DNA from 2 places in the Nostoc sp. FACHB-888 genome. Region 2 is predicted to be linked to the other one. Evidence: predicted binding sites of a transcription regulator. Region 2 holds the regulator's gene; the other holds the start of a gene.

Region 1 (4,289 bases), on a different contig from region 2:
CGCTACTTTTACGTTTGAAGCCAGAAGATTGGCAAGCTGTGATAGACCTTAATCTAACTGGTGTTTTCTTATGTACACGCGCCGCCAGTAAAATTATGCTCAAGCAGCGATCGGGGCGAATTATCAACATTACCTCCGTTGCTGGGCAAATGGGCAACCCAGGCCAGTCAAACTACAGCGCCGCCAAAGCAGGTGTAATCGGCTTCACTAAAAGCGTTGCCAAAGAACTAGCTACTCGTGGCATCACCGTTAACGCCGTCGCCCCTGGATTCATCACCACCGACATGACCAGCGATCTTAACAACCCCGAAGATATTCTCAAATACATCCCACTCGGCCGTTTCGGTCAGCCCGAAGAAGTCGCTGGGATGGTGCGCTTCCTTGCTGCCGATCCCGCTGCCACCTACATCACCGGACAAGTCTTTAATGTCGATGGCGGTATGGTAATGGCCTAAATAGTTCTGAGTTAGTAATTTTTGTAGGGTGCGTTAGCCTACAGCGTAACGCACCAATTTTATCTGGCGATCGCCGATTTAGGGACTTCCAAGAAATCTTCAGCTAATTATCAAACACCCCTAAAATGCCCTTTTAACAGTTACTTTCTCATTGTTAACCACAATGGCATCAGCCCTGCCATCTCCGGTAACATCAGCAAAGAATGTTCCCCGGCTTCCGAAATAGAGATTCTGCGCCCAGGATTCGTTAAGATTGAATTGCGCTTGTGCTGGACTTCCAAGCGTTGACAAAAGCACAACAGCAGCATATTAGCTTTACACTTGTTTTTTTGATTGGTTATGTTGAAGTAGATAGAATTTATGCATGAACAAAAGTTGATTCTGAGTGTTCAGCCCAAGCTTTAGCTTAGGATATCTAAGAAAGATAACTTTCTAGGTAAAAGTATAATTTTTACAATAGTTTCTAAATATTAAATATTAATTATTAATATCAATAATTACATCAAGGAAATAAACTCTATCAAGGGTGCAATGTAGTGCTAGTAGGTACTTCATACATAAATAATTTCTTAAAAAATCTATATCATATTTTGCCACAGTAGAAAATAAACCATAGTAGGGCTAGCACTGCAATGCCCACCCTACAAGCGATTAAGGTTGTTGATGTATCCTTTGCCAGATAGTAAAACCCAAAAGAATGATAATGCTACTGGCGGTAGTCAGTATTACAGCCACACTCATACCTTGTATTCTCATCGCCAGCAAGTTGAAAACTAAGGTAATTGACCAAAGTGTGAACGCAGCATGGCGCTGGGAGAGTCCCCAAGCAAGTAAGCGGTGGTGCAGGTGGTCTTTACCAGGAGTACTCAGAGGGTTATTTCCTGCTAGTAGCCGCCGCACAAATACTTGAGTGGTGTCTAATACTGGCAACAACAGAAATAAAATTGTGGGAATTAACGCATAAACTGTGTTTTGTTGCAGTTTGCCTAAAATACTAGTTGCTGCCAGTACATAGCCGAAAAAGTATGCTCCGGCATCACCCATAATAATCCGCGAGGGGTGAAAGTTGTGACGTAAAAATCCTAGTGCAGCACCTGCTAAGGCTGCTAATACCAAAATTGCCGCTGCACGATTGTTAAATTGGGCTGCAACCCCCAACAAACTCATGGCGGTAATAAAGCTGATTCCTCCCGCCAAACCATCCATACCATCCATCAAGTTGATGGCGTTGGTAATCCCTACTACCCATAGTACTGTTAACGACATGGACAGCAGCGAGTCGATGGGGGTGCCAAACATAACTCTGACACTGATCCCATTAGCTACCAGCAACAGTGCCGTGATAATTTGTGCCCACAATCGAACAGAGGGCGGTAAGCCGAACTGATCATCGATAAAGCCCACAAGAACTAATATCGAACCCCCTAACAGAATAGTCAGTACCTGAGCCAGTACGTTTTGGAGTTCGATAGGTCGTAAAAGGCTAGCTAATACCAGTGCGGCAATTACACCTGCGTAGATAGCTAGCCCCCCTGCATTAGGCAAAGGTTCTCGGTTGAGTCGCCGTGCATTGGGTTGGTCAGCCCAACCTACCCGCAAGGCGAATTTGCGTACTGTCGGAATTAAACGCCACGTTACAAGCCAAGCCAAGAGAAACGTAAATACTACCGCCAACCAGCCGGTGCCGCTAGGGTCGGCAATACCGAGGGACTTAAGGGAGTTGTCTAGATTCATCTCCCAATTCAAGCATTACTGCCTGTATCTAATATGAGCATCACCTGTATATTAATCAATTTTTTTATTTCCATTTGTAACTTGAGCCGCTTGGGAGATTAGCACTCTTGCCCTGTGAGTGCTAAATTGTCTAATGGAAGCGCTAGAGAAATAAAACATGGCGAAAATTATTGCATTTGACGAGGAATCGCGGCGAGCTCTAGAAAGGGGTGTTAACGCCCTTGCCGATGCCGTAAAAATCACCTTGGGGCCCAAAGGTCGCAATGTCCTTTTAGAGAAAAAATTTGGCGCACCTCAAATTGTCAACGATGGTATCACTGTTGCCAAGGAAATTGAATTAGAAGATCCTTTGGAAAACACAGGTGCCAGACTCATCCAAGAAGTGGCATCAAAGACTAAAGATGTTGCTGGAGATGGTACCACCACTGCTACTGTTTTGGCACAGGCCTTGATTCGGGAAGGTTTGAAGAATGTCGCTGCGGGTAGCAACCCAGTTAGCTTAAAGCGCGGGATCGACAAAACTATTGAGGCACTGGTACAAGAAATTGCCAACATAGCCAAGCCAGTAGAAGGAAGTGCGATCGCTCAAGTTGCCACTGTCTCTGCTGGTAACGATGAAGAAGTTGGTCAAATGTTAGCCCAAGCAATGGAAAAAGTCACCAAAGATGGTGTCATTACCGTTGAAGAATCTAAATCTCTAACCACTGAACTAGAGGTAGTTGAGGGGATGCAGATTGACAGGGGTTACATTTCACCCTACTTTGTCACCAACAACGAGCGGCAAATCGTGGAATTTGAAAACGCCCGGATCTTGGTTACTGACAAAAAAATCAGCAGTATCCAAGATTTAGTGCCGATTTTGGAAAAAGTCGCCCGTTCTGGTCAGCCCTTGCTGATCATCGCTGAAGATGTCGAAGGTGATGCTTTGGCAACTTTGGTGGTGAACAAAGCGCGGGGTGTACTTGCTGTAGCTGCAATCAAAGCGCCTGGGTTTGGCGATCGCCGCAAAGCTTTGTTAGAAGATATTGCTATTCTCACCGATGGACAGTTGATTTCTGAAGAAATCGGCTTAAGTCTAGATACTGCTTCTCTAGAAGCTTTGGGAACTGCTCGCAAAATCACCATTGACAAAGAAAGCACCACTATTGTAGCTGGCAGTGTTACCAAGCCAGAAGTACAAAAGCGGATTGGTCAAATTCGCAGGCAGTTGGAAGAAACCGATTCTGAGTACGATCAAGAAAAACTGCAAGAACGCATCGCCAAGCTCGCTGGCGGTGTGGCAGTAATCAAAGTGGGTGCGGCAACCGAAACCGAACTCAAAGACCGGAAACTGCGGATTGAAGACGCGCTGAACGCTACTAAAGCTGCTGTGGAAGAAGGTATTGTTCCTGGTGGTGGGACAACTCTAATTCACTTAGCTAAGAAGATACAAGAGATTAAAAACACCCTGGAAAATGAAGAAGAAAAGATTGGGGCTGATATAGTCGGACGAGCGCTAGAAGCTCCCTTGCGTCAAATAGCAGATAACGCTGGTGCTGAAGGTTCTGTTATCGTCTCTATAGTCCGAGATAGCGACTTCAACATTGGCTACAACGCTGCTACTGGTGAATTTGAAGACTTAATCGCTGCTGGTATTATCGACCCTGCCAAAGTCGTGCGTTCAGCTTTGCAAAACGCTGGTTCCATTGCTGGTTTGGTCTTAACTACCGAAGCGATCGTTGTTGAAAAGCCGGAGAAGAGATCCGCTGCTCCTGCCCCTGATATGGGTGGCATGGGTGGTATGGGCGGCATGGGCGGCATGGGCGGCATGGGTGGCATGGGCGGCATGGGTATGTTCTAACTTTTCCTCACCCAAATAAATATTTTTTCAGCAGTTTGTCTTGCCAAGGCAAACTGTTTTTTTGTAGCATTGCTGATTCAGAGGCAATATGAAGTGTATCGCGCAGTCCATAGCAGCTTCTGCTTTCCCTGTAAGAGCTTCCGGTTTCCCTGGAGCAGCTTCCGCTTTAACATTTCCGTGTATCGCGCAGTCTGTAGCAGCTTCTGCTTTCCCTGTAGCAGCTTCCGCTTTAACGTTTCCGTGTATCGCGCAGTCTGTAG
Region 2 (4,289 bases):
TTGGCGCTTTCGCGACGTTGAATGGTAGCTGTCATTGTTTTATAAATGCAATTATTTGTGAATGAATTAGGTAGGTTTGACTACCTGTTACACATCTTAAATAATTTATTGCGTTTTGTAAAGTACTCTGAGAAAAACATTTCTCTTGGGATTTACGCACCCGGAGTAGAAAATCCCCAACTCACTGAAAAAAGGGAGGCTCTGCGTAGTGAATAAGCAGGGGGGCAGGTGGTCACTGAGCGTAGTCGTAAAGCCTGCGGCATAGCTACGCTTCGGGCGCAGCCTCTCAAAGAGAAGTGGAGGAGGATCTATATTAACGATTAGCTATTAGCCATTCTTCACGAATAGTTGATGGCAGGGGCGGGCGCAAGCAAAGATAAACAAGTGGACCGAGTAGCGGGACAAACGCTACAGCCCAAAACACCTGGGGATTATTCCAGTGGCGACGAGCGATATCATCGCCAAGGATTGTGGGGAATAAAAGACAAAAAAGGCAAAATGCCAAGCTCATGCCATTAATAAAGCGATCACTTTGGAACTGCTGCCCAAAATCTCCCCAATCACCTAAAACAAACGCATAGGCGATCAAAGCAACAGTACTTAAACTCAAAACAATCCCAAAAAAACGAGAATCCAGCAGCCTTAAAAAAGCATCCTTGTGTCCAGAAAATTCTTGATTTGGTTCACGAAAAGCCAAATATGGTATAAGACCAAGCACTCCTGATGCTAATGATGCCAGGGCAAAAGGCCAAAAAGAAATGCGTTGCATTCTGCCATCAATAAACAACAAACCACTGTAAATTAGTAGCCAGATGCCCACTAGAGAAAACAAGGAAAGGATAATTGGATTTATTGCAAGCCACTGAAGAGTAAATATATTTTTCAGTAGCATTAAAGTTTCTTGTAAATGCAGAGGCGGTGCTAACAGTAAAATATAGGCTATAAATCCAAGCCATACTAACCACAATGCAACTTTTCTATTCATCATTTTTTGATGGTATGCATTTAAGATAATTACTAATTTATAATTCGTATTTTTTGCATCTAAATCCCCCTTTCTATAGAACGCTGTCTTTAGCTTGCTTAAAAATAGTGGTAAATCTATACGTGATTTTTGTTTCAGTTGGGGATTTAGACCCCAACTGAAACTGTCTTTAAATTACGAATTACAAATTACTTTAATTTACAGCTGGCTGCTGACTGGGTATTTCCTCTACACCCACTTCTGTTAGAGGTGGACGCACACACAAATAAATCAATGGGCCGAATAGCGGTATCAACGCTATTAACCAGAACATCTGTGGATTTTCCCAACCACGACGCCCCATATCATCCCCTAGCAAAGCTGGAAATAATAGGCAAAGTAGACAGAAATCTAAACTCATCACATTGATGAAGCGGTTAGTTTGCCACTGTTGCACAAAATTCCCCCAATCTCCTCCTGTTAAACCATAGGCAACTAGAATAATCGTGCCTACCGTCAAGATAACCCCGGTCACACGAGAATCTAGCAGCTTGAGCAAGGCATTCTTTTTACCGACAAACTTATTATTTGGTTCTCTAAGGGCTAAATATGGTAACAAGGCAAATGCCCCGACTCCAAAAGAGGCAGTAGCAAATAACCAAGCAGGTATTTTTTGTCCTCTACCATCAATAAATACTACTGCACTGTAGATGAGAGGCCAGATGCCCATGAGGTTGAATAGTGCTACGACTAATGGGTTAATGCCTTGCCATTGGCCAGTAGAAAGGTTTTTAATTAACTCGAATGTACCAGGTTGCTCAGGAGGAGCGAGGAAAAAAGCATAGGTAGTGAATCCCAGCCACAGCACGCCAAAGGCAATTTTTCTAACCATGAAAGAGTTAAAAGGTATTAATTATTGATTTTGCCACTATAAATTAGCCTTATCTACCTGCTATGGTATTGTTCTTTTGTCTAACCCCGTAGCAGGTTGTCTCTATTAGGGATTGAAATAACTGAAAGCTTCTGAAAGGTAATCAGCAGCAGATGCTACTATTGCGATCGCATTTTCATAATCTAGACGCGTTGGGCCCAAAACTCCCACACTTCCTACTGGTATTGAACCTCGGCGATAGGTGGAAGAAATCAAGGTGCAAGTGCGTATCGGTTCTAGAAGATTTTCTGCGCCAATGCGAACCGTTACCTTTGACTTACCTACATCCTCAAGTTCTGGTTCCTCAAATATTAATCGCCATAGTTGGTCTTGTTCTTCTTCCAACAGGTGGATAATTGTTTGTACCTGCTGTAACTGGGAAAATTCGGGCTGGCGTAAAACTTCTGACACACCCCGAACCATAATTTGGGTTGCAGTCGGCGCATGAGTGCGACGAGTCAATTCGGCAACTGAATGTTTCAAAAATTCCCCGTAGCGTTGGAATTCCTGATCTAGTTCGCTCCAGTTGAGGTTGGCTAATTCCAACAGACTTCGGCCCCGCAAGTGGGTATTCAAAAAGTTAGAAACAATTTGTAACTCCCGATCAATTACCTCTGAATCTCGTTGTGTTTCTTCTGGTATTGGTGACAAATCCATCAACTTGGAATGTGTCTCATAACTATCGGTAACTACAATTAACATGATCCGCCCCGCTTCAATTTGCACCAATTGCAGATGTCGCAATAGTGCTGTGGTAGTTTGCGGCATAGTAATCAAGCTAATGCAACCACTCAAGGTTGCTAAAATTTGTGCGGCTCCTTGCAGTAGGGTTTCTAAACTCCAATCTTCCCACTGGAGGCGCTTTTGCAATGCCATTTCTACTTCTCGTCCTAAAGTCTCTGTACTACTTTGTGGAAGCAAGCTAGCAAGAGCGTCTGTCTGCGATACGCTGCGCGAACGCAGAGAAGGTGTAATTAGCTGGTCAACATAAATGCGATAACCTGAATCTGAAGGGACACGTCCAGCAGAGGCGTGTGGTTGGTAGAGTAACCCGGATTTTTCTAAAACGCCCATCACATTGCGAATTGTGGCTGAACTTACACCCAGGTCGTACTCTTCGACCAAAGCTTTTGAACCAACAGGCTCTGCCGTAGCAATGTAGTGACGTACCGTTGCCCAAAGTATATGCTGTTGTCGATTTGTTAACTGGACTTCCATAGGGTATGTAATGCTTGGCGGCAAATTTTAATCAAAGTCTGGAAAAATTTTTGGATTTAATTGAAAACTAAGAATATTAATAATTTATTAAGATAACAAATTATACACTTATATTGTGATAATTAATTTTAAGGTTCACGTACACCATTCTTTTAACGGATCTTTGCAGCAAAAGCTGAGAGCTTGAATTTACAACATCCTATTTTTGGCTTATTTTTGCATAATTCTACACTTGTAAAAGTATTACTGTATACGTATTTTTGCGGCGATCGCAGCTAAGATTGAGGTCGAAAAGTTTCGTAATTATGTAGCCAGTGGACAGAGTTGTAAGCTTTCTGGGCAAGCCGCTAAGTTTTTATGTTCTGCTATTTTTAGCATAGCAAAAGCCAGATGGAAGAGTAAGTTCCATCTGAGTGATGCACTTAAACACAAGCTAATACTGGGGAATTGAATGGTCTACTAAGACGGAATAAGCATCAATACCACCCGAAATATTTTGCACATTTGTAAAACCTTGAGCAATTAACCACTGGCACATCTGAGCAGAGCGGATGCCGTGATGGCATAGTACAAGGGTTTCAGCTTGGGGATTGAAGAGGTTAGGAACTTGATCTCCCCATTCGGCAAATTGGCTTAAAGGTAGATTGACAAAGCCCTCAATGCTAGCAATCTCCAATTCTTGTGGTTCGCGTACATCTACTAGCTGAATACTTGCATCATCAGAAGAAAGACGTTGTGCCAGTTCTTGTACACTTATGTGGTTCATGGGTTGACTAAAAGAATTCCCTATAAACAGTCCTAATACTATTTATGGTGACAGAAAATCTCTACCTTTGCATGAGTATCCATTCTCAAGAAGGTCGATAAATCCTGGTAGGCTTTCTGCTTAAATGGCTGTAAACCGTCTTTTTTAAAGGTTTAATGTGAATAGGCAACGCTCATTTATTGGTTTCATCGTAGCTGGTGCGATCGCACTGCTAGTAATTGCGATCGCTAGCTTTTACTGGTTTTTTGCTAAAAGTCCGGCTAACATCACTGCTTCTACCGGACAGCCGAATGCAGCCATATTCGTGTCGAAACTTTCCCCGGCAATGGTTTCATTGCTGGCGAATCCTGACCGTTTGCAGGCGTTGGAGCGTGAAGGAGAACTATCTCAACTCAAAACCAGTTTATTTG

What was found. Region 2 encodes HrcA, which represses chaperone genes, less so after heat shock. Its sites were predicted from a motif close to TTAGCACTCNNGANTCNNGAGTGCTAA; they were not measured.
Region 1: groL (chaperonin GroEL) is a predicted target of HrcA. The motif match lies at 2,288-2,314, and genes of this name have one in related genera.

What each region holds. Positions count from the first base shown of each region.
Region 1 covers NZ_JACJQM010000030.1:36,736-41,024, reverse strand. Annotated here, with positions in the region: gene fabG (3-oxoacyl-[acyl-carrier-protein] reductase) at 1-455, shown strand, start outside; gene H6G26_RS19250 (hypothetical protein) at 576-746, opposite strand; gene H6G26_RS19245 (MraY family glycosyltransferase) at 1,107-2,189, opposite strand; gene groL (chaperonin GroEL) at 2,347-4,029, shown strand; gene H6G26_RS42685 (hypothetical protein) at 4,057-4,289, opposite strand, start outside.
Region 2 covers NZ_JACJQM010000085.1:93-4,381, forward strand. Annotated here, with positions in the region: partial or broken gene H6G26_RS29520 (photosystem II q(b) protein) at 1-35, opposite strand, end outside; gene H6G26_RS29525 (hypothetical protein) at 314-985, opposite strand; gene H6G26_RS29530 (DUF2834 domain-containing protein) at 1,179-1,856, opposite strand; gene hrcA (heat-inducible transcriptional repressor HrcA) at 1,962-3,113, opposite strand; gene H6G26_RS29540 (rhodanese-like domain-containing protein) at 3,547-3,879, opposite strand; gene H6G26_RS29545 (DUF3352 domain-containing protein) at 4,037-4,289, shown strand, end outside.